One region of the Thermacetogenium phaeum DSM 12270 genome, then DNA from elsewhere that is predicted to be linked to it. Evidence: riboswitches for the same ligand, from Rfam matches in the RefSeq annotation. Region 1 holds a riboswitch; the other holds the start of a gene.
What was found. A riboswitch is a leader RNA that binds a small molecule or an ion and turns the genes downstream of it on or off. The one in region 1 is predicted to bind cyclic di-AMP.
Positions count from the first base shown of each region.

Region 2: it holds a riboswitch for cyclic di-AMP, as region 1 does, so the genes downstream of both, eam (glutamate 2,3-aminomutase) here and TPH_RS09185 (LysM peptidoglycan-binding domain-containing protein) in region 1, are expected to answer to the same signal.

Region 1 covers NC_018870.1:1,856,973-1,866,769, forward strand. The annotation lists gene TPH_RS09140 (tRNA (adenine(22)-N(1))-methyltransferase) at 1-63, opposite strand, end outside; gene queF (preQ(1) synthase) at 150-545, opposite strand; gene TPH_RS09150 (flavin reductase family protein) at 610-1,086, opposite strand; gene TPH_RS09155 (hypothetical protein) at 1,258-1,833, opposite strand; gene fdhF (formate dehydrogenase subunit alpha) at 2,185-4,878, opposite strand; gene nuoF (NADH-quinone oxidoreductase subunit NuoF) at 4,910-6,703, opposite strand; gene TPH_RS09175 ((2Fe-2S) ferredoxin domain-containing protein) at 6,732-7,130, opposite strand; gene nuoE (NADH-quinone oxidoreductase subunit NuoE) at 7,212-7,817, opposite strand; cyclic di-AMP (ydaO/yuaA leader) riboswitch at 8,021-8,216, shown strand; gene TPH_RS09185 (LysM peptidoglycan-binding domain-containing protein) at 8,221-9,495, shown strand; gene TPH_RS09190 (radical SAM protein) at 9,600-9,797, opposite strand, start outside.
Region 2 covers NC_018870.1:2,254,346-2,264,142, forward strand. The annotation lists gene TPH_RS11020 (transposase) at 1-278, shown strand, start outside; gene fliD (flagellar filament capping protein FliD) at 458-1,330, opposite strand; gene TPH_RS11030 (hypothetical protein) at 1,558-1,890, opposite strand; gene TPH_RS11035 (hypothetical protein) at 1,887-2,162, opposite strand; cyclic di-AMP (ydaO/yuaA leader) riboswitch at 2,572-2,774, shown strand; gene eam (glutamate 2,3-aminomutase) at 3,113-4,399, shown strand; gene TPH_RS11045 (type 1 glutamine amidotransferase) at 4,692-5,447, opposite strand; gene TPH_RS11050 (MurT ligase domain-containing protein) at 5,416-6,903, opposite strand; gene TPH_RS16315 (methyltransferase family protein) at 7,047-7,439, opposite strand; gene bzaB (B12 lower ligand biosynthesis ThiC-like protein BzaB) at 7,646-8,926, opposite strand; gene thiC (phosphomethylpyrimidine synthase ThiC) at 8,940-9,797, opposite strand, start outside.

The DNA.
Region 1 (9,797 bases):
GGCAGCAATGGTGCCTTTAGGGATAAAACCGGCAATCCTGATAATCCTCTCCGGTATTTTCAAGGGCGTTCCCCCTTCTTTTAAGGAAATCCGGGGGGGCAGGCATCATCGACTGCATCATCAGGCAGGGGATGACGAACAACAGAGGTTTAAGCGCGCCGGTAATCTGCCCGAACATAGGTGCTGATACCGCCGCGCGGCCGAAATTCGGCTTCCACCGTCAAAGAGACGGGGTTTAACAGCTTGACAAGGTCCTCTTTGACTCTGTTTACAACATGCTCTTGGAGAATCCCCACGTTGCGAAAGGAATTCAGATAGTACTTCAAAGATTTGAGTTCTACCAGCTTATCTCCAGGCACATAGGTGATCGTCAGTGTTCCAAAATCCGGCAGCCCGGTCCAGGGGCATACCGATGTAAACTCGGGATCGGTGTAAACCACGTCGGTTTTGCTCCCCGGGTACTCAAAAGGAATAGCTTCCAGAACTTCTGTAGCGATGGTGTCGTAAGAATCGACATCCCAGCGCCGCGCGTATTTATCTTCCACTCTCTGCTCCACCGGATACTCTCCTTTTTATATAAGATTTAGGGATCCAGCATAAACAATGCATTCACAGCAATCCCATTTTTCCCCGGCTCCAGACCAAGGGGCGCCGCCCTTCCAGGAAGGTCGCCGCCACCACCTTCCCGACGAAGATGGTGTGATCGCCGGAAACCAGGCTGTCAACAAGCCTGCATTCAAGGTTGGCGAGGGCGCCCTTAATTCTGGGGACACCAATCACCTCAGCCGGCTCGGTGGGGAGTCCCAGTTCCTTAACTTTGTCCACATCCCTCCCGGATTTCGTCCCGCAGAAAAGGGCGGCCTCTTCATCTCCCTCACCCATGACGGTGACCATAAACTCCCTTGATCTGACGATCATATCGTGAATGAAGCGCTGTGGTGCAATGGAGACCATCACCTGAGGAGGATCCCCTGATTCCTGGCAGATCCAGGCAACGGTGGTGATATTGTGTCTATCCCCATCCTTCGCCCCGATCAAGGCTACTGGAGCGGGTAGTGTTTGCAGTGCTTGACGGATTGCGCCCATGAGCAGAAAACCCCCCTCTACAAGCTTCCCTATACAATTTTAATTAACTCTGGAAGAAGATCAAGCAATGCTGGCATCACCGGCGGAAACCCTCGCCCAAAAATCCGGCACCTTGCCCACCTCGAAAACTCCGGTGTTCCCAAAAACCGCCCCGGCCATTTCCGCTCGCGACTAATTCCAGGCCAAAGAGGAGAACATCCTCTCGCCGACCTCTTTCAATTTCTCCGGGAAGGCCGTCCCTTCGGCAACCAGGGAGATGCGCAGAAACTGGCTGCTCTCTCCCTTCTTCTGCAGGATGTAATCCCGACCGGAAACGTGCCTGCCGTCCTGAAGCTGCGCCGCCCAGGAGACGAGAAAGCCCTGATACCTTTGATGGCTTATTTTTCGGTGCTCAAAGGAGGTAAAGTTATAGTTGCTGTTCATCTTGCTCCGCCTGATAAAGCCTTCCGGGTCAGCCACCCTCCAGATCTGGATATAGCCGCGATAGTTGAGGGCATCATCCTGCAGATAAGAGTTGAGAAGCAGCTCCCCGCTGCTGTAATAGTCCTCGGTGACGGCAGTGGTCGCCGGAAGGGAAATTCTTAAAGGCACGTCCTGATAGCGGTAACTCTTCGTCTCAACTTCGGGGGCAATCCGGTTGGAAACGGCGGCGATCACCCCCGATTCGGCACCGATGGCAAAGAGCAAAACTCCCAGCACGCCGGATATCGTCAGAAACAACAAGAACCTCTTCCTGATGTAGATCATCCTCTCACCCCACCTTTTTTGTAACAATTTAATGGAGAATGACTCCGGTTATGCCCGGCAGTATTTGTTAGCGGGATGGGCAGCATGGAGGGCGGCTTTTCTGGCACCGCAGCAGAGCAAGAGAACGACATTTACCTAGGTGAAGACAAGGCTGGATAGAGCCGCTCGCCGGAAAGGAAAGCAGTTTCCAGCGCGGCCGGCGACCGGGTGCTAACGGCTAACTGTCGGCAGGGTTCCAGCCAGGCCAGGTGCCAGCGCCGGGATGATCCGAAACATTTTTCCTAAAGGCCTCTTTAAGAAAAACAAGAAACCGGCCCCTCGAGGAGGGACCGGCGTTCTTCGACCAAACCGCTATTTGGTCACATTGACGGCACAGACCTTGGCAGCACAGACCTTCAGCTCCGGAATCTTAGCAATGGCATCGAATTTCGGGTTCGTCAGCCTGTTTATCGGTGTCTCCGCAAAGTGGAAGGAGGCGAAGACGACACCCGGCGGCACTGTATCCGTTACCTTGGCGGTGATCTTTATACTACCGCGCCGCGACTTCACCTTGACTTTATCCCCATCATTGATACCCAGGCGTCCGGCATCAGCGCTGTTAATCTCCAGGTAATCGGCAGGCATGAAGTCATTCAGAACGCCCTTCCTGGTCATGGTGCCGGTATGGTAGTGGTACAGGCGGCGGCCGGTGCTGAGGATAAAGGGATACTCCTCGTCAGGCTGCTCGTCCGGCGGAACGTGCTCCACAGCGTGGAACTTGCCCAGGCCGCGGCTGAACTTCTCGGCATGCAGGAACGGCGTCCCCGGATGATCCGGCGTCGGGCAGGGCCACTGGATCCCCTTCTGCTCCAGGCGGGAGAAGGAAATGCCTCCGTAGGACGGCGTCAGGCCGGCGATCTCGTCCATGATATCCGCCGGTGATGAGTAGCTCATCTGGTAACCCATGGCATTAGCCAGCCTGCAGATGATCTCCCAGTCCGCCAGGGCCTCTCCCGGCGGCTCTACGGCTTTCCGCACCCGCTGGACGCGGCGCTCTGTGTTGGTAAAGGTACCGTCCTTCTCTGCAAAGCAGGCGGCGGGGAGCACCACGTCGGCATACTGGGCGGTCTCCGTCAGGAAAATGTCCTGAACCACCAGAAAGTCGAGCTTTGCCAGCCCTTCAGCCACATGGCCGATATCGGCGTCGCTCAAAACGGGGTTCTCACCCATGATGAACATCGCCTTGACGTCCCCCTGGGCGGCGGCATTCATCATTTCCCCGACGGTAAGGCCCGCTTTCTCGGGGACGGTGCAGTTCCAGGCCTTCCCGAACTTCTCCCGCACCGCCGGGTCGGCAACGCTCTGGTAGCCCGTCAGAACGTTGGGAAGGGCTCCCATATCACAGGCTCCCTGAACGTTGTTCTGGCCGCGCAGCGGGTTGACGCCCGTCGACTCCCGGCCGATCTGGCCGCAGAGCATGGCCAGGTTGGCCACCGCAAAGACGTTATGCGTTCCACAGATATGCTGGGTCACACCCATGGTGTAAAGGATGGTGGCGCGTTCGGCTCCGGCGTAAGCCCTGGCCACTTCTTTAATCTTTTCCGCAGGGATTCCCGTGATCCCTTCGACATATTCCGGAGTGTATTTGGCAACGGTTTCCTTCAGAGCTTCGAAGTTTTCAGTGCGGTTGTTGACAAACTCCTTGTTCCAAAGATTCTCGTTGATGATCACGTTGGCCAGCCCGTTGAAGAAGGCTATGTCGGTACCCGGCTTCAGCTGCAGATGCTCGGTCGCCATCAGGGCAAAGTCCGTCTCCCGGGGATCGACCACAACCAGCTTTGCCCCGTTGCGAACGGCCTTGTTGACCTTGTAGCCGATCACCGGATGGCATTCCGCGGTATTGGTACCGCAGGCCAAGATGAAATCGGCTCCGCTTATTTCATTAATAGAGTTGGTCATCGCTCCGCTCCCGAAAGCTGCCGCCAGACCGGCGACTGTGGGAGCGTGTCAGAGGCGGGCGCAGTGATCGATGTTGTTGGTACCGATCACCGCTCTTGTGAACTTGCTTAACAGGTAGTTCTCCTCGTTGGTGCAGCGGGCCGAACTGAGAACAGCTATGCTGTCGGGGCCGTACATATCCTTTGTCTCTTTCAGCTTGGCAGCAACGAGGTTGATAGCCTCGTCCCACGTCGCCTCTTCGAATTTTCCGTTCCTCTTGATGAGGGGTGTTCGCAAACGGTCTTCGCTGTGGATGAACTGATAGCCGAAACGCCCCTTGACGCACAGGAAGCGCCCGTTGACATCCCCTTCAGGGTTGCCGGTCACCCCGATAACCCTGCCGTCCTTGACGTTGAGGTCAATGGTGCAGCCGGTGCCGCAGTACGGGCAAACCGTCTTCACCTTCTGGACCTCCCACCTGCGGCCCTTTCCGATCATCCCTTTCTCGGTCAGGGCACCGACCGGGCAAACGGCGACGCAGCTGCCGCAGTAAACGCAGTCGGAATCGATCATGGGGGTATCCATAAATGGTGCCGGTTTGGTCCTAAAACCGCGGTAGGCAAAATCCAGGACGCTTCTCCCCACGATCTCCTCACAGGCCCGGATGCAACGGCCGCAAACGATGCACTTATTCATGTCGCGGATGTAAAAGGGGTTGCTGTCTTCAAGGGGGTAGCTGTGCTTCTCCCCCCCGAAGATATCCCCGGTCACACCGTACTCGTAGCAATACTCCTGAAGCAGGCAGTCCCCGCTTTTTTCACAGGTCAGGCAATCCAGGGGGTGATTGGCAATAAGGAGCTCCAGTATTGTCTTGCGCGCTTCTCTGATCTGGGGTGTATTCGTCCTTATCACCATGCCATCGGTGCACGTCGTCACACAGGAAGCGGGGAGATTGCGCATATTTTCTATCTCTACGACGCAGAGCCGACACGCCCCAACCGGAGTCAGGTCCGGGTCATGGCACAAGGCCGGGATTTTAATCCCGATGGACTGGGCGGCTTCCAATACCGTTGTGCCCTCCGGGACCTGTACCGTCTGTCCGTCAATGGTGACGGTAACAAGAGCCACTTTTCTCACACTCCTTTTCCCCTATGATACCTTACAGTCGTAAAACGGCGCCCTGATTACACTTCTCAAAGCAGGTGCCGCACTTGATGCACTTCTCAGGATCGATCTTATGGGGCTCTTTCTTTGCGCCGGAAATTGCACCAACCGGGCAGGCTCTCAGGCAGCGCCCGCAGCCGATGCACTTTTCCTCATCAATACTGAATACCAGCAGTGCGGTACAGACATGGGCCGGGCACCGTTTGTCGAAAATGTGGGCTTCGTACTCATGCCGGAAGTAACGCAGTGTGGAAAGCACCGGGTTGGGTGCGGTGTTTCCGAGACCGCAGAGGGCAGTGGATTTGATCACCCGTCCCAGCCGTTCCAGGGTCTCGATATCCTCGGGAACCCCTTCACCGTTGCAGATGCGGGTGAGGATCTCCAGCATCCGCTTCGTTCCCTCCCGGCAGGGGGTACACTTCCCGCAGGACTCAGCCTGAGTGAAGTTCAGGAAGAAGCGAGCCAGGTCGACCATGCAGGTCGTCTCGTCCATGACGACGAGGCCGCCGGAACCCATCATGGCTCCCGCCTGGATCAGCGACTCGTAGTCAACGGGTGTATCCATCAGTTCGGCAGGTATGCAGCCACCCGAAGGCCCTCCGATCTGGACACCCTTATACTTTTTGCCCCCAACTATACCGCCGCCGATTTCGAAGATGATTTCCCTTAAGGTAATTCCCATCGGCACCTCGACAAGACCGGTGTTGTTCACCTTCCCGGTCAGGGCGAACACCTTGGTCCCTTTGCTCTTTTCGGTGCCCATGGCGGCGAACCAATCTGCCCCCCTGGCGATGATCACCGGCACATTGGCATAGGTCTCCACGTTGTTGATGTTGGACGGCTTGTTAAACAAACCGCGCTGCGCCGGGAAAGGCGGCCTTACCCGGGGCATCCCCCGCTTGCCCTCGATGGAAGCCATCAGAGCCGTTTCCTCGCCGCAAACAAACGCTCCGGCCCCTTCTTTGATGTGCAGGTTGAAGGTGAAATCCGTTCCCAGGATGTTTTCCCCCAGCAAACCGAGCTCTTCCGCCTGGGCAATGGCGATCTTCAACCGCTTGATGGCCAGCGGGTATTCGGCACGGCAGTAGATGTAGCCCTCCCGGCACCCAATGGCATAGGCGGCAATCGCCATCCCCTCGATCAAGCTGTGGGGGTCGCCCTCCAGAACGCTGCGATCCATAAAGGCACCGGGGTCACCCTCGTCGGCATTGCAGATCAGGTATTTGAGGTCCCCCGGCGAACGGCGGCAGAACTCCCACTTCAAACCGGTGGGGAAACCACCACCTCCACGGCCGCGCAGCCCGGAACGCTTAACCTCTTCGATCACCTGTTCCGGAGTCATCTCAAAAATCGCTTTTTCTAAAGATTCATAGCCCCCTCTGGCAATGTACTCCTGAATTTTCTCCGGATCGATTGAGCCGCAGTTCCGCAGGGCAACACGGCACTGCTTTTTGTAAAAATCCAGCTGCTTGTAGGTCGGAATTCGGGTCTCGTCAACAGGAGCCTTGTAAAGCAGGCGTTTGACAACACGGCCGTTTATCAAGTGTTCGCTTACGATTTCCGGAACATCTTCTGGTGTCACCCTGACGTAAAAGGTACCTTCAGGATAAACGATCACCAGAGGGCCCGTCTCACAGAATTCGTGGCAATCGGTCTCAACAAGTTTAACTTCCTGTTCCAGTTTGTTTTTTTCGAGCTCCCTTTTGAAGGCTTCCCGAACCTGCTGGGAACCCGAAGAAGTACAATTCGTACCCCCACAAACCAGAACATGGGCTCTGACCAAGTGCACCTCAATCCCTCCTTCCTCAGAAAATCCGCTAGATCTCTTCAAAGCGGGCTATTGCCAGGTCTTCGACGATCTTTCCGTGCATAACGTGGCCGACGATGATCCTCGGCACATCCGACGGCCTGACCTTCCTGTAGGTGATGCGATCCTCTCCGGGCCGCTGTACGTCTACCAGCGGTTCCTGTTCACACATCCCTATACAGCCCGTTTGAATGACATTAACCTGCAGGTTGCGCTTGTTGACCTCCTCGAGAATCGCCGCCATTACCTCGCGCGCCCCCGCCGCAATACCACAGGTTCCCATTCCGACGAAGATGCTGGTCTTCTCCATACTCCGTTCCAGCATCTGTTTTTTGGCTTCCTCACGATACTTAATCAGTTCTTCCCTGCTTTTCAGCTTCATAGTGCCGCACCCGGTCTCAACCGGCAAACGCCGACCTCCACGACCCCATCAGGATCATGGCGGAACCTGGTGTCTTCACCTCCCTTCGCGAGTTAAGAGGTTGAAAAACTATTGATACCGCTCGACAATACCCTTCAACTTGTCCGGAGTCAGGCGCCCATGAGTATCGTCGTTGACCATGATGACCGGAGACAAACCACAGCAGCCCAAACAGGCAACGGTCTCCAGCGTAAAGCGCAGATCCGGAGTCGTTTCCCCATTGCCGACGCCGAGCTCTTTCTGCATCTGCTCAAAAATCCTGGCCCCGCCGCGCACATGGCAGGCCGTACCAAGACAAACCCTGACAATGTTGCGCCCGCGCGGGCTGAGGTGAAACTGGGCATAAAAAGTAGCGACCCCAAATACCCGGCTTGGAGGCAGCTTCAACTCCTTGGCTATCCGCAGAAGCACCTCTTTCGGCAGGTATCCGTAAATGCTCTGTGCTCCCTGCAGGATCGGAATAAGAGCCCCTTTCACACCACGCCACTTCTCAAAAAGCTGCTGCAGTTCCTTTTCCTTCTGGGCATCCCCGGCAGGTTCCGCACAGCAGGCTTCAGACATCTGATCCCCCTCCCTTCTCTTTGCTTTAAATAACCTGTTGCCAGGATCATCATCCTGACAACAGGGAACAACCGTCTCCGTTAACGGCAGGGCATTATAAAGTCTTCCGCTCACAACCTCTTTTCCGACCCGCTCAAGGGAGCAGATCGGGAAAGCTATTGGGAATTTCGGAGCTTAACCCTATTTTCTTTAAGAAGTCTATTCGACAGGGAAACGAAAAAACCTCCTGGAATGATGAAAAAACCTGCAAAGTATTTCCGATCAGTTAACTGGTTAATATTACCGCTTGATTTATTATGTAAACAATGCCACAATTACAAAAAAATATGCCGAATCCGCACAAAAAAACAAAACTGGGAGCAAAGTGCGGTACGGGGGAACCGTTTTCGGGCAACGCCTGCACGGCGTGCCCAGGGGTGAATCGCTGCCGGAAGCTTGCTAGTCCGGTAGCGTAGGGACAACCTTTCAACCGAACCCATCAGCTTACCCCGGAGGCAAAGAAAGGGAGGAAGAGCTTTTGAGAGTATCGTTGCGCAAGCTGCTGTTGTCATTAGTCGGTTTGGGTTTGGGTGTTCTCTCCTTTGCCGGCGTCGGACATGCCGCCGACTACCACATCGTCGAGCCAGGCGATACCCTCTACCTGATTTCCCGCGATTACGGACTCACCCCATCTGATCTGATGCGGGCCAATAACCTTTCCGGCACCTACATCGAACCCGAACAGATCATCGTCATCCCCGACCGGTACACGGTCAAAAGCGGGGATACCCTTTACCTGATCGCCAAAGCTCACGGCACCAGTGTCGACGCCCTGATGTCTCTCAACAACCTGAAGACTGACAGCATCTACCCAGGGCAGGTCATCCTGCTCCCGCCTGTGACGGCAGCCAAACCCGGAAAAGCCTACACCGTCAAGAAGGGGGATACCCTTTACCTGATCGCCAGGGATCACGGCACCAGCGTCGATGCCATCATCTCCCTCAACAACTTAAAAACAACACATCTCGAAGTGGGACAGGTTCTCACCCTGCCGGAATCGGGGGATGACGGCAGCAGCGTACCACCGGGCAGCGGGTCCACTTTTCAATACACGGTGAAGAGCGGGGATACCCTTTACCTGATCGCCGTCTCCTACGGGACAACGGTGGAGGAGATAATGTCTCTCAACAATCTCCGGACGACGGAGATCTACCCGGGACAGGTTCTCACCATCCCCGGAAACGGCGGTGGCAGCACGCCCTCCGGGACCTCGTACACCGTTCAATATGGGGACAGCCTCTATCTGATCGCCCGGGCCTACGGTACAACGGTTGAAGCGCTGATGGCGGCCAACGGCCTCTACTCCACGGAGATCTACCCGGGTCAGACCATCCTGATTCCGGGAAGCCGGTCGGGCCAAACGCAAACGAACCCGCCCTCCCGTGGCAGCTACAGCGTCTCGCAGCAGGAGGCCTACCTGCTCGCCCAGCTGATCACGGCTGAGGCCGCCGGAGAGATCTTCGAAGGACAGGTCGCCGTCGGCGCCGTCGTGCTCAACAGGGTGGCCGACCCCAGATTCCCCAACACCATTACCGGGGTCATCTACGAGCCCTGGCAGTTCGAACCGGTGATGAACGGCACGATCTACATCACACCGGACCCCATGTGCATCCGGGCTGCAGAGGCGGCCATCGCCGGGTGGGACCCGGTAGACGGAGCGCTCTTCTTCTTCAATCCGGACAAGGCCTACGGAGAGTTCTTCTCCACCCTCACCTACGTGAGAAGAATCGGCAACCACGTCTTCTACAAGTAGCAACACCGGAAAATTCAGGAGTCCGGCTTAACCAAATCGATTATCTTTAACGAAGGAAGGCCTTTCCCAAAAATGAGGGGGAAGGCCTTCCACTTCCCTGCCTTTCAGGTGACAATATCTACCTTCCCTCTGGTGCAACGCCGCAGTTCCCACCAGGGGCGCCCGAGGAGGTCTCTTCCCCACCGGTCAAAGGCAATACCGGGTAGCAGCACGAGATCGAAAACATCGCCCTCCTCCTCGACAACCCTGTTGAGCGCCCTTCGAAAATCGGAGAGGGTAAGGAGCCCCGCAGAGGCGATAGA
Region 2 (9,797 bases), 400 kb from region 1:
GCGGTGTACGCGTTCCTCTTGCTGAAGACCGGCGGATCTTCACCCCCTTGGCGCGGTCCAGCTACAAGTGGAAGAGAACCTACAAGAAGCGTACAGCCGTGGAAAGAGTGAACGCCCGCCTGGACGAGGCCTTTGGATTTGAAAAACACTTCATCCGGGGCCTGCAAAAAATGAAGCTGCGCTGTGCGTTAGCGCTAACCATAATGCTGGCCATGGCGGTGGGCCGGATACAGGAAAAACAAGGAATGAATATGAGGAGCCTGGTGAAGGCGGCCTGACGCCGGCACTCTAGAAAAACAAAAAAACAAATGGATGATGCACCAAGGGGTAAGTATGCCCTTTTCGTGGAAATAATGTTTAATATCGGTTTGAAAGTGCTGCATTTTTGCTCAAAAAACCGCAGTGTTGGTGTTTGCTGTTTACACCGAAGTTAAAAAATGTTTACAGCGCAAATAGCTTACTTGTCCACAAAGCTCTTGACGGTATCCACCACAGCGTCGACATCGTGGGCCACCGAAACGGTTACGGTCCTGCCCGGATCGGCGCCCCAGAAGTTAAAGGTTACCCCGTTTACCGTATAGCTGTTGGTGTGGCTGGTTATTGCAAGGCCGTTGATCTCGAAACTGGCATCGGTGCCACCTTTTTCGTTGGCCTCCTCAATCTGCAATACGCCAGTCATAAAAGAACCTGTTACGTCTTCTACCTGTATCTCTGCCCCCTCCTGGTTATCCCCCGTCTTGATGGTGGAAATGGCGATCCTATCCGTAGTAGCATCGTAAAACATGCTGACACCTGCTGCCTTATTGGCATTAACCGTTGCGATCACTTTATTCAAAGAGTCGGTATCACCGTCAAAGGTAAATGTCTGTCCGTTAATGGTGAATGAAAATGTGTGGTCTGTATCCCAGCCAAAACTGTTCGCGAACTTACTCTCCTGTGAAGCCAGAGGAGCATCGGGATCAATAACAAACCCCTCTTTGGTTATCGCGGCAGCGCTGGCATTAGTGGCTATAGTAGCCAAACTCTCAACTTTTACCAGATAGCTGGTAGAAACAGCATTACCTCCCGCCGCAGCCGTCACGATGCCCTCATCGCTTGATGTCGCCTTCTTAGCCAAGAAGCTGCTCTGCAGCCTGAGGTTAGAGACCACGTTCCGCAGGCTCAAGAGGCTGGCGTTGAGCGACCGGTAGTCCTCCTGCTTCCACTGCCAGATCTGCCTGTCCTGAATTACCTTATCCAGGCGCATCCTCTGCGCCTTCATCAGATCGGAGACGATTTGGTCGACATCCAATCCCGATGCCAGACCGCTTACCCGGTTGATTCCTGCCATCCGGTTCCCCTCTTTCCGAACCAATTTTCTATCTTTATTTAATTAATCGAAAAAGACCGGCGGAAACTTTAGCCTATTTTTTCCGCAGCCAACGAAGGAAAGAATTATAAAAGCCCCCACCTCAGGCGGAAGTTCCCCTACGGCATTCCCGCCGCAAGGTCCGGGAAAGAACAAACAACCGGCAGCACACAAACGCTGCCGGCCTCATCTAAAATTTTACTTTAGATTTACTTTCCTTCTTTATCCTTCTCAGTGTACGGTATCGGATCGAGCACAGGGTCGTGCTTGTAGTCGGGCCTGTACCCCGGTCTGTACCCGGGATCATAACCGGGATAAGGCGGGCAGACCGGAGGCCGCAGCCTCTCATCGGGGTCACAGACGCCCTCCTCCCTGAGCAGTGACCGCAGGGCCTCCATCTCTTCCCTCTCACTTTGGATCATCATCTGGAGAACGGCCCCACAGTCGGCCGGCACCATCCCGGCTATCCTCCTCCAGAGTTCGACTTCCTCTTCGTCGAGCCTGAGAACGCGCCTCACATAATCCTGCCAAACCCCCGTCATTTTGACCCCTCCTCCTTCGTTTGATCGGAACCCTCCTGGTAAGGATAGCAATCGCCGGGCGGCTGGTATCCAGGATCAGGATAATACGGCATTCTATCACAGCAGCAAGCCAGGAGCGTATTCCAAAAGTGAGCCGTCTTCACCTCTTCCATTATGACGCCCAACAGCTGTTGAGCGACCGCAGGCGGAGCGGAAACGACGGCCATTGACAGAAGACGTATTTCCTCCAGGTCATATTCCAGGGCTTTTCTCGCCATATGCTGGTAGCTCATGCATAATCCCCCTTTACATGCAGATATTTTTATTAATGATAATGTATGACACTTGCTGGATTATCGTGCCAGTTTTAAGAACATTTAAGAAGGGGCTTCTTGCAGCAACCCGGGCAGATGACGGCGCAATGTCTTAACGGGATGCTGTTGAACTAATCACGGGCAGCGGCCGTCCGATTACCAAACACTAAGGGGTTGACCTGATTTCTCTTTGACGCTTAATCATTTTAAGAAAAGCGGCCGGCAGGAGGGGTGATGATCAAAAACGAATGCGCTTCTGTTCTGGTAAGGGAGGTCTTCCTCCTGAGGGCGAAGAAGCATCTGCCTGGCGGGAGGCGGCAGCAGAGGCCAGATATCAGATAACTGTCATTGACACATGTTATATCAGATAGTATAATATTTAATAAAAAAACCGGTAACGCTGAATTCTCTTCGGAGAAGCGGGGAAACCAATTTTTGGGGTGAATCCCGGCGCTCGAAACGTTCGGCAAGGCTGTGAGGCACACCTGCGGGCGGTGCCGCCGAATGGGCAGCATTAACAGAGTTGCCGGGTAGGGTTACCTTGCGACCCGAACCCGTCAGCTAACCTCGTAAGCGTAGGAAGGAAGGCCAGTTCAGGTTTGGTTTTGCGTGAATCACTGCCCACCTTGCGCTTTCCGGGCAGTTTTTTGCTACTATGGTATATATTTGCAAATCGCCCTTCCTTGCCGGATGCCTCCGTGCGTAATTTGACGTGATTTCACAAAGCTAATCGAAACAGAACCGTTCAGCGGAATGGCAGTTGTGAATCGACTCCGGAAAAGCCTCAAACGTCCCTGCCGCAGTGGAGCTTTTTCGTGGTCGTGAGAGAACCACATTAAATTTTCAAAAGTTTCAAAAGAAGGATACCGTTCGGTTAGAAAGGCATAACCGGAGTCAAAAACAAGAACCAAAGAAAGGAAGGTGGACGCATGGCAATCAGGTTCGAGAATATTTCTTTCGAACAGCCGGAAGTCTTGAACACCAACTCTACCGGTGAAGAGCGCAGGCAGTTCGCCATAAAAAGAGCTGCTGAGCTGAGGGAGAAAATCAGAGATTATCTGGATGTTAAGGGAAAAATACCTACCGGATTCGACAGAATCGACGAATACGAAAGGGAGCGCCGGCGCATTTTGGATTCTCTGCAGGCAGGAGAAGATGACTGGAACGACTGGCGCTGGCAGCTGCGCCACAGGGTATCCGACGTAGAGACCTTAAGCCGCTACGTCGAACTGAGCAAGGAAGAAAGGGAGGAAATCGCCGAGGTCAGCAAGCAGTTTCGGTGGGCGCTGTCACCTTACTACTTAGCCCTGGTGATGGCCGACGAGCCTCATGGAGCGCTCTGGAAGCAGTCCATACCAAGCATTCAGGAAGTCACCGATAAAAACGGCAGCGAAGACCCAATGGCCGAGCAGTGGACCTCACCCGCACCGGGCGTAACCAGGCGCTACCCGGACCGCATGATCATCAACGTCACCAACAGGTGCGCCATGTTTTGCCGCCACTGCCAGCGGAGGCGCAACATCGGAAATAAAGACCGTCATCAAACGAGAGCCACCCTGGAGGCGGCGCTGCAGTACGTGCGCGACAACGAAGAGATACGGGACGTCCTGGTCACCGGCGGTGACGCCCTTCTGCTCAGCAACCGCACTCTGGACTGGCTACTCAGGGAGCTGCACAGCATTCCTCACGTCGAGATCAAGCGGTTAGGAACGCGCACCCCAGTGACGCTTCCGCAGAGGATCACACCAGAGCTCTGTCGGATCCTGGAGAAGTATCCTCCCATCTACATCAACACTCAGTTCAACCACCCGCTGGAGGTGACACCGGAGGCCAAGAGAGCCTGCGACATGCTCGTCAAAGCGGGGGTGGTATTAGGAAATCAGGCCGTGCTCCTGCGGGGGGTTAACAACGATCCCCACGTGATGAAAAAGCTCAACCAGGAACTCCTGAAAATCCGGGTGCGGCCCTACTACATCTTCCATGCCAAGAACGTCAAGGGCACCAGCCACTTCATTACCTCGGTGAAAGAAGGACTGGAGATTATGGAACACCTGCGGGGCTACACGTCAGGTCTGGCGGTACCAACTTACATCATCAATGCCCCGTACGGCAACGGAAAAACACCTATCGCCCCCAATTACCTGCTCGGCAGAAAGGGGAACCAGATTCTCCTCCGCACCTGGGAGAACAAGATCATCCCTTACGAAACGCCCTAAAACGGTTCTCCCGCCGATTGAGGGTTTAACGCCGCAGCAGTGCACTCAGAAGCGGGGAACAGCTGACTCGCCGGAGGCAAGCCGGGTCGGCGGCAGTCGTCGGACCGGAGAGCGGGACAAGCAGGAGGAGGCACCCGAGCGGCAGCCACCCCTGCAGCTGAGCGTCCCGGCGCAGATCTCAGTGCCTACGGCGCTCCTAGCCGGAGAACTGCTTTCCGCCGCTTAAGCGCGGATGTTTCTACAAGACATCGGTTCTAAAACAGTAGTCCGAGGACAATAATAAGCGCCTGTGTTAAAGCAGGCGCTTTTTCACTGCGTCGTGGGCGTAGATCTCCAGACCGTCATCGAGCGGCTCCAGGCGCACCTCACCGTAGCGGCGGGAGAGCGCCCTGGCAATTAAAAGGTCGGCAAAGTGGGGATTCTTCGACAGAAGGGGGCCGTGCAGGTAAGTGCCGAAAGCATTCCTGTAACAGGCTCCCTCTGTGCGGTCTTTCCCGTTGTTACCTTTCCCTTTCAGGACCCTGCCGAGTGGACTGGCGCCCTCCCCCAGGAAGGTGCGCCCGGAGTGGTTTTCAAACCCTACGAGAGTTGGCAGGGGGCGGCAGCCCACCTGCTCCATCTCCTTCAGGAGAGCGGGCTCTACCTCCAAGAGGATATTCCCCCGCAGCCGCTTCTCCCCGGCTTCGGTATGAACATCAAAGAGGCCCACACCGGGCAGCAGCGAGCCATCGCGGGCGCGGTAATATCTCCCCAGAAGCTGGTAGCCCCCGCAGATACTCAAGACAACAACGCCCTGCTCGACGGCCTCCCGCAACAGAGGTCCCTTCTCTTTCAGATCCCTGCTCACCAGCCCCTGCTCCTGGTCGGCCCCTCCTCCCAGAAAAACAAAGTCGTAATCCGTGAAATTCACGCGGTCGCCTAGAGAAATCCGGTCCAGCTCCACATCGATACCGCGCCATTCGGCACGACGGCAGATGATCAGCACATTCCCCCGATCACCGTAGAGGTTGAGAAGGTCAGGGTAAAGATGGCATACCTTGAGGCGCACCCTTTTCCACCACCTCTCCCAGCAGCCGCAGCAGCCGCGCATAGTCGAAAAGTCTGGTATACGTCGCCAGGATGTAAAGCTCTTCCGCATCCTGATCCCCGAGGAGCCGCAGGCTCTCCTGCGGCTCCGGAGCGATGACGAGCCTCTCCAAAGGAACCCCGGCATACTTCAGGCAGACGGCCATGTCCCCCGCCCGGCGCCCGGAGCAAACGATCTTCTTAATACGGGGATCTCCGAGCACGGCAAAACCTGCATCCCAGAGCCAGGAGACATCCCTCCCGTCTGCCGCCAGGTCATTGACTGCGATCACCAGCGCCTTTTTCTTTTCCGTCCCCAGAATCGTTTTCAAAACCTCGTTCGCTCCGGTGGGGTTTTTAATCAGAGCCAGGACGCAGGGGCGCCCCCGAAAGATGAATTCCTCCATCCTGCCGGTGGCAGTCTTGTAGTCGAGGAGCGATCTTTTGACTTCATCGACCGACACCCCGCACATCAGAGCCGCTGCCGTCGCCGCCAGAACGTTGTATGTGTTGTAGAAGCCGCGGAGAGGAGCCTGGAGGGTGCGGCGGCCTCCCCTTCCTGCTTCATCCCCGGCAGGATACTCACCGCCAAGGTCTTCGGGGCGCGCCACCAGATCAAAGGTCAAACACTCATCAGAGCGCACCCTTTCAGCGGTGAACCGCAGCTCCGGCCGTCTGAAGTCACACCGCGGGCAGTAGTAATCACCGAGCTGCCCGTAATAGTAGCAGCGGTAAGAAAGGGCTTCCCCACACCGGGGGCAGTAGCCGCTCTCTTTGACCTCCTCCAGCTCCCCAGACACTCCCTCCCACGCGCCCGTGAGCCGGGCGTCAGCGGCGCCTATACCGTAATAGCTCACCTTTTCCCGCCCATACCCCACAGCCGCCGTCAGGGGATCGTCGGCGTTGAGGAGCAGGGACGGCTGCGGGAGCCCGTCCAGGGTGCGGCGCAGGAGGGCAATGGTGCGCTCCAGCTCCTCGTAACGGTCGAGCTGGTCCCGGAAGTAGTTGGTAACCAGCACCAGATCCGGTTCGGCGGCGGGAAAAACCTTCCCCACACTCCCCTCATCCACCTCCAGGAGGGCGACCCTGCTGCGCGGCCTGCCGGCCAGGGTGCAGTCCCTGATCATGGCCGTCGCCACCCCGGGCAGCATATTGGCACCCTCGGCATTATTCGCCGCTGTACGGCCCGAGGAACGCAGGATGTGGGCCAGGAGGTTTGCCGTCGTGGTCTTTCCGTTGGTGCCGGTCACAGCAATAACCTTTTCGTAAGCAGGGGCCAGGAAGGAAACAAGATGCGGGAAGAATCTCAAGGCCACTGCGCCCGGCAGGGAGGTTCCCGGCCAGCCGCAAAGGCGGCAGAGGAAGGAGACAAAACGCCCAGCCGCAAGGGCTAAAAGAAAGCGCAGTCTTGTCAGCAAACCAGATGAGGTTTTATTCATCCGCTCACACCCTTAATAAGGTTCCAAGTGAACACCAGGGATGCATAATCACCGATCCACCGGACCGATCGGTAATAGCATGTCTGACATTAAAACATCAGAATCCAGATCCTCAACGGAATCTTCTCCCTTGCTCCTTCAATTCACAGTTCATAACCCTTGCACGCGGGACCGCATCGTAAATGCGTCTGTTTAAACCCTTCGACTTTTCTATGATATGCCACATTACAGCCGGCCGCAAGATTCTCTGTCATACTCGACAATAAATCAACCACAAAAAAGTGCTCTCCAAAACCACGAGCGGGATGGTGCACTTGTGCCCATCCCGCTCTCAGGAAGCGCTTTGCCGCAAGGCGATCAATCCCCAGCCGGGACGCCAGTTCAGAAGCGGTCAGGCCCCCTTCCGCCAGGATTGTGAAGATACCCACTTCAACAGCAGTAAAGAGAAGCTCCGAATACCAGTAGGCGGTGGCCAGGTCCTCCAGATACTGGGGGAAAGTGGCCCGGGGATCATGGACAAAAGGACCGGGCTTCATACCTGCTACACCAGCGACTTGTTCCTGACACCCCCGCATTCTTCAAAGGTCATCATTTTCCCGATCACTGCAGCGGCGCCCTCTACAATGCTCATCGCGAACTTCTTTCTCCACTCCGGGCTGACGGAAATAATCCTGCAGCCACATCTTCAAGCCGCAATCCCACTACCACAACATCCCGAAACCGAATTATTAAGGTATGAACCTCAAGAAATCCCAAAAAAACCGGCAGCCACACAAGCGGCGCAGTTTTCACCGCAGGCAGCACACCGGTAGTCACCATCGGCGCCACCGAGGGCTGTCCTGGCTGTCTCCGGATCAATCGCCAGTTTGATCTGTTTCTCCACATCACCCCTCACCCGGGCGCGGGCCATCTCCAGGTCCCGCTCCCAGGCTGCCCTGTTCCCATTTGCCAGGTCGGCCGCGTGAGCAGCTATCCTGGTGGCGATCACACCTGCTCTCACGTCCTCCTCCGTGGGCAGCCCAAGGTGCTCAGCAGGGGTTACATAACAGAGAAAATTAGCTCCAACCATACCGGCAAGGGCACCGCCGATGGCAGCAGCAATATGGTCATAACCGGCGGCAACATCGGTAGCCAGTGTCCCTAGGATGTAATACGGTACATTATGGCAGAGACTCTTCTGCAGCTTCATGGTTGCCTCAACATGGTCAAGCGGCACATGCCCGGGGCCTTCCACCATCACCTGGACACCCGCCTCCAGTGCCCGGGCCACCAGTTCCCCGGCAACAATTAATCCCTTCATCTGGGCGGCATCAAGGGAATCAGCAATAGAACCGGGGCGGATGGCGTCCCCGATGCTCAAGGTCACGTCATATCTGAGCAGGATCTCCAGCAGCCTGTCAAACTGTTCATAAAGGGGATTCTCCTTCTGATTATGAAGCATCCATCCGGTCAGGAATGCGCCTCCCCTGCTGACGATATCGGTCACCCTGCCGTTCTGCTGAAGGCATTCCAGGATTTCAAAATTCAGAGCGCTGTGCACCGCCATAAAATCGATGCCATCTGCTGCTTGTTTTTCAATAACTGCAAACATGTCATCGGGGGTCATGCCCACAACACTACCGTGCCGTTCGATGGCCTCTATACCCGCCTGATAGATGGGCACACACCCTACCGGAACACCGGCATTGGTGAGTGTTTTCTTTCTCATCGCGTCGATATCCCCGCCTGTGCTCAAATCCATGAAGGAATCACACCCGGCTGCCTCCGCAGCCGCGATCTTGCGCAACTCCATCTCCGGGTCATTCCAGTCGGTGGAAGTGCCGATCAAAGCGTTTACTTTGACACGCAGCCCTTTGCCGATACCGCATAACCTGATCTTCTTACGCCGTATATTTTTGGGGATCACAATCGTTCCTTCGGCCACCCCCTGCATAATTTCCTCCACAGGGAGACCTTCCGCAGCGGCAACAGCCTCCATCTCCGGAGTAACCCTGCCCATACGAGCGTGCTGAACCTGAGTCATCACTACCCCTCCCTTAACAAACATGCCTTTTCGTTCTCAAATATTTCGAAACTATCTCCATCGCACAGTACCTGCCACACATGGCACAGCCGGATTCTCCCCTTCCCCTTCTGGCATTCTTCACTTTTCTGGCACGCTCAGGGTCAAGGGCGAGTTCCATTTGCCGTTCCCAGTCCAGATCCTTACGCGCCATGGATAGCTGAAAATCCCATTCCCGGGCACCCGGCAGCCCTTTGGCCACATCTCCGGCGTGGGCGGCTATCCTGGCAGCAATCACGCCCTCCCGCACTTGCTCCCGGTCCGGAATCCCCACATGCTCAGCAGAGGTCACATAACAGAGGAAATCCGCCCTCGCCCAGGCACTGAGAGCACCGCCGATAGCCGCATTGATCTGGTCGTAGCCAACGGCGATGTCGGTAACCAGTGGGCCGAAGACAAAATACGGCGCTCCGTGACAGAGGTTCTTCTCCAAGACCACAGTCTCCTTAACTTTATGCAGAGGTAGATGACCTGGCCCTTTTACCATTACCTGAACACCGTTATTCCGGGACTTCCTGACAAGTTCCCCAAAAATCGTCATCTCATCAACCTGGGCGGCATCCATGGCGTCTGCCAGACATCCCGGCCTCATCCCATCCGCAAGACTCAATACAACATCGTACTTTCTGGCAATATCCAGAACCCGATCAAAATTTTCGTAGAGAGGATTCTCCCTGTTGTTGGCCACCATCCAGCCGCTGAGGTGGGCCCCCCCGTAGCTGACCAGGGGATCCAGCCTTCCTGCCCTTTTGGCCCGCTCCACAATACCCATCGTCAAACCGCAGTGCAGGGCGAGAAAACCCACACCTGCAGCAGCATGACGCTCAATTAC